DNA from 2 places in the Nocardiopsis sp. NPDC057823 genome. Region 2 is predicted to be linked to the other one. Evidence: predicted binding sites of a transcription regulator. Region 2 holds the regulator's gene; the other holds the start of a gene.

Region 1 (2,395 bases), on a different contig from region 2:
GGAGGAGAACCCGTGACCACCGAGACCACGACAGCCGACACCGCCGCCGACACGTACGGCACCGCCGCCGCGCGGCCCTCGTCCCTGGCCAGGGACACCTGGCTGATGTTCGTCCGCCAGTTCCGCCCGCTGCTGCACCGGCCGGCCTTCCTGCTGTTCGGCATGCTCCAGCCGGTCCTGTACCTGGTGCTGTTCGCGCCGCTGCTCACCGGGCTGGCCGGGGCCCAGGGGGAGAACCCCTGGCAGTGGTTCGTGCCGGGGCTGCTGGTCATGCTCGCCCTGTTCACCGCGGGCTTCGCCGGGTTCGGGCTGCTGCCGGAGATCTCCTCGGGGGCGCACGAGCGCCTGATGGCGACCCCGGCCTCCCGGGTGGCCCTGCTGCTGGGGCGGGTGCTGCGCGACGTGGCCGTCATGGCGCTGCAGATGGCGCTCATCGTCGTCCTGGTCGTGCCGTTCGGGTTCCGCCTCCCGGTGGCCGGCTTCGCCGCCGGCCTGCTGCTGCTCATCGTGCTGGGCGTCGGCCTGTCGTCGCTGTCGTACCTGGTCGCCCTCAAGGTCCGGCAGACCTACGTGTTCGCGCCCATCGTGCAGACCGCCGTGATGCCGCTGATGCTGCTGTCGGGCGTGCTGCTGCCGATGGACCTGGCGCCGGACTGGCTGTACGCGCTGTCCCGGGCCAACCCCGTCGCCTACGTGGTGGACGCGGAGCGGGCGCTGTTCGCGGGCGAGTGGAACGCGGCCGTGGGCATCGGCTGGGCGGTGGCCCTGGCGACCACCCTGCTGGTCCTGGGACTGGGGTCGCGGGCGATGCGCCGGATCTCCGCCTGACCCCCGCCCGCGCTCGGCCGGTCTCGTCTGCCGCGAGCGGAAAAACCCGTCACATGGGGGGTTTGCGCAGGTGAACGCGTGTCGAAGAGGTGGTGGAATCGTGACCGCATCGTTTGCACTCTCCCATGCCGAGTGCTAAAAAGGGATCTGGTTAGCACTCGCCCCGACTGAGTGCTAAACCGGATCGAGGCTGCGAGACCGCGGCCGCCGGCAACAGGGTCGCCGGCGGATCCGCGGTCGTCCGTCGCGGGCGCACGCCTCGTCCCACCGCGTATCAGCCCGGTCACGGGAGGACAAGAACTCAATGGCAGCCAAACTGATCGCGTTCGACGAGGAGGCCCGTCGCGGCCTCGAGCGCGGCATGAACCAGCTTGCGGACGCCGTCAAGGTGACGCTCGGCCCCAAGGGCCGCAACGTCGTCCTGGAGAAGAAGTGGGGCGCCCCCACCATCACCAACGATGGTGTCTCCATCGCCAAGGAGATCGAGCTCGAGGACCCGTGGGAGAAGATCGGGGCCGAGCTGGTCAAGGAGGTCGCCAAGAAGACCGACGACGTCGCGGGTGACGGCACCACCACCGCCACCGTCCTGGCCCAGGCGCTCGTGCGCGAGGGCCTGCGCAACGTCGCCGCCGGCGCCAACCCGATCAGCCTCAAGCGGGGCATCGAGGCCGCCGTCTCCCGCATCAGCGAGGAGCTGGGCAACCTCTCCAAGGAGATCGAGACCAAGGAGCAGATCGCCTCCACCGCCTCCATCTCCGCCGGCGACACCCAGATCGGCGAGACCATCGCCGAGGCGATGGACAAGGTCGGCAAGGAAGGCGTCATCACCGTCGAGGAGGGGCAGACCTTCGGGCTCGAGCTGGAGCTCGCCGAGGGCATGCGCTTCGACAAGGGCTACATCTCGCCCTACTTCGCCACCGACCTGGAGCGCATGGAGACGGTCCTGGAGGACCCGTACATCCTCATCGCGAACCAGAAGATCTCCAACAACAACGAGTTCCTCCCCATCGTGGAGAAGGTGCTCCAGGCCGGCCGTCCGCTGGTCGTCATCGCGGAGGACGTCGAGCAGGGCGCGCTGCAGACCCTGGTCGTCAACAAGATCCGCGGCACCTTCAAGTCCGTCGCCGTCAAGGCCCCGGGCTTCGGTGACCGCCGCAAGGCCCAGCTCGGCGACATCGCCGTGCTGACCGGCGGCCAGGTCATCACCGAGGAGGTCGGCCTCAAGCTGGAGAACACCGAGCTCGACATGCTCGGCCGCGCCCGCAAGATCGTCGTCACCAAGGACGAGACCACCATCGTCGACGGTGCCGGCGACGCCACCGCCATCGCCGGTCGCGTCAACGAGATCCGCAACGAGATCGAGCGCACCGACTCCGACTACGACCGCGAGAAGCTCCAGGAGCGCCTCGCCCGCCTGGCCGGCGGCGTCGCGGTCATCAAGGCCGGTGCCGCCACCGAGGTGGAGCTCAAGGAGCGCAAGCACCGCATCGAGGACGCCGTCCGCAACGCCAAGGCCGCGGTCGAGGAGGGCATCCTCCCCGGCGGTGGTGTGGCGCTGCTGCAGGCC
Region 2 (2,395 bases):
ACCGAGCCCTGGCCGCCGCACTGGGGGCAGGGGCGGGAGGTCATGACCTGCCCGAGGAAGGAGCGGGTGACCTGGGAGACCTCGCCCTGGCCGTGGCACATGTCACAGGTGGTGCGGTGGGTGCCGGCGGCCGTCCCCTCGCCCTGGCAGGTGGCGCACAGGATGGCGGTGGGGAAGGTGATCTCCTTGGTGACGCCGAACGCGGTCTCGGCCAGGTCCAGCTCGACGCGGATCTTGATGCTGCGCCCGCGCCGGACGCGCTCGCGGGGGCCGCGTCCGCCCGCCTGGCCGCCGCCGAAGAAGGCGTTCATGATGTCGTCGAACGGGAACCCGGCGGCGCCGCCGAAGCCGCCCGCGCCGCCCCCGCCCGGGGCGAAGGGGTCCTGGCCCATGTCGAACATCCGGCGCTTGTTCTCGTCGGAGAGGACCTCGTAGGCCTGGGTCACCTCCTTGAAGCGCTCCTGGGTGGCGGGGTCCGGGTTGATGTCCGGGTGCAGCTCGCGCGCGAGCCTGCGGTACGCCTTCTTGATCTCGTCCTTGGAAGCGTCGCGACGCACACCGAGGACCTGGTAATAGTCTCTGGCCACTGAGTTACTGTCCTGCCAAAATCTGTCCGACATACCGAGCAACGGCGCGTACCGCCCCCATCGTCCCGGGGTAGTCCATCCGGGTGGGTCCCACGACACCGATCTTGGCGAGCGACTGGTTTCCCACACCGTAGTCGGCCGACACGACCGAGGTGGACCGCAGCCCCTCGTGGAAGTTCTCCGCGCCGATGCGCACCGTGAGCATCGACGGGTCCTTCGCCTCACCCAGCAAACGGATGAGGACCATGTTCTCTTCCAACGCCTCCAGGACGTCCCTCAGGCTGGCGGCGAAATCGACGGCCGCGAGGTTGGCCGTGCCCGCGAGGACCAGCTTCTCCTCGTGGCGTTCGACCAGGCTCTCCAGCAGTACGGACAGGACGGACGCCGCCATGGCGCGGTTCTCCTCGGGTACCTGCTGTGGCAGGTCCTCGACCGCGCCGGGGACCTCCGCGAGGTGCAGGCCGGCGGTGGCCCGGATGAGCATGCCGCGCAGGTCGGCGACCGCGTCGGCGTCGACCTCCCCCAGGCCGTCGATGACGCGCTGCTCGACCCGGCCGGTGTCGGTGATGACCACCAGCATGAGCCGCTGGCCCGCGAGGGGCACCAGCTCGACGTGCTGGACGGAGGAGCGGGTCAGCGACGGGTACTGGACGATCGCCACCTGGCGGGTGAGCTGCGCGAGCAGCCGGACCGTGCGGGCGACGATCTCGTCGAGGTCGACGGCGCCGTTGAGGAACGACTCGATGGCGCGGCGCTCCGCGGCCGAGAGGGGCTTGACCGAGGACAGGCGGTCGACGAAGAGCCGGTACCCCTTGTCCGTGGGCACGCGCCCGGCACTGGTGTGGGGCTGGGTGATGTACCCGTCCTCCTCCAGCGCGACCATGTCGTTGCGGATGGTGGCCGGGGAGACCCCGAGCCGATGGCGGTCGGCGAGGGCCTTGGACCCCACCGGTTCGTTGGTGCTGACGAAGTCCTCGACGACGGCACGCAGGACCGCGAGCTTGCGCTCATCCAGCAACTCGCCACCTCCTGGCACTCGATGGTCCTCAGTGCTAATTCTATGCCCGGACGCAAACCCCGGCCGCTCCGCGGGCGGGGGCGGCGCCGGCGCGGCGCCTTCCCCGCCGGCGGGGGGCGCCGTCTGTAGACTGCACCACCGTGGCTACCAAGGGAACCGGCCGGTACGGCCGCGATGTGCTGGCCTCGGCGCGCAACCGCCCTGAGCGGAGGGTCCGCGAGGTCCCGCTCGACCGCGACCTCGTGGTGGAGGACGCCGGGGAGGCGTTCTGCGGCGCGGTGGTCGGCTGGGACAAGGCGACCGTGACCCTGGAGGACCGGCACGGGCGGCGCCGGGTGTTCGCACTGGAACCGGCCGCCTTCCTGGTGGACGGCGAGCCGGTGACCCTGGTGCGGCCGTCCGCTGCTCCGCGGGGGCCGCTGCGCAGCGCCTCCGGTTCGGTCGCCGTCCAGGGCCTGAGGGCGCGCACGGCCCGGGAGGGCCGGATCTACGTCGAGGGCGCCCACGACGCGGAGCTGGTCGAGAAGGTGTGGGGGCACGACCTGCGCGTGGAGGGGGTGGCCGTCGAGTTCCTGGAGGGGGTCGACGACCTGCCCGCGATCGTGGCGGAGTTCACCCCCGGCCCGGGGCGGCGCCTGGGGGTCCTGGTGGACCACCTGGTGCCGGGGTCGAAGGAGTCGCGGATCGCCGAGCGGGTGCGGGGCGGGGACGTCCTGGTGGCGGGCCACCCCTACGTCGACGTGTGGCAGGCCGTGCGGCCGGCCGCGCTGGGCATCCGCGCCTGGCCCGA

What was found. Region 2 encodes HrcA, which represses chaperone genes, less so after heat shock. Its sites were predicted from a motif close to TTGGCACTCTCNNNNNGAGAGTGCCAA; they were not measured.
Region 1: groL (chaperonin GroEL) is a predicted target of HrcA. The motif match lies at 941-967, and genes of this name have one in related genera.

The regions. Positions count from the first base shown of each region.
Region 1 is NZ_JBHVLR010000001.1:194,150-196,544, forward strand. It holds gene ACFVNO_RS00960 (ATP-binding cassette domain-containing protein) at 1-16, shown strand, start outside; gene ACFVNO_RS00965 (ABC transporter permease) at 13-828, shown strand; gene groL (chaperonin GroEL) at 1,133-2,395, shown strand, end outside.
Region 2 is NZ_JBHVLR010000010.1:170,097-172,491, forward strand. It holds gene dnaJ (molecular chaperone DnaJ) at 1-587, opposite strand, end outside; gene hrcA (heat-inducible transcriptional repressor HrcA) at 592-1,605, opposite strand; gene ACFVNO_RS18100 (DUF3097 domain-containing protein) at 1,746-2,395, shown strand, end outside.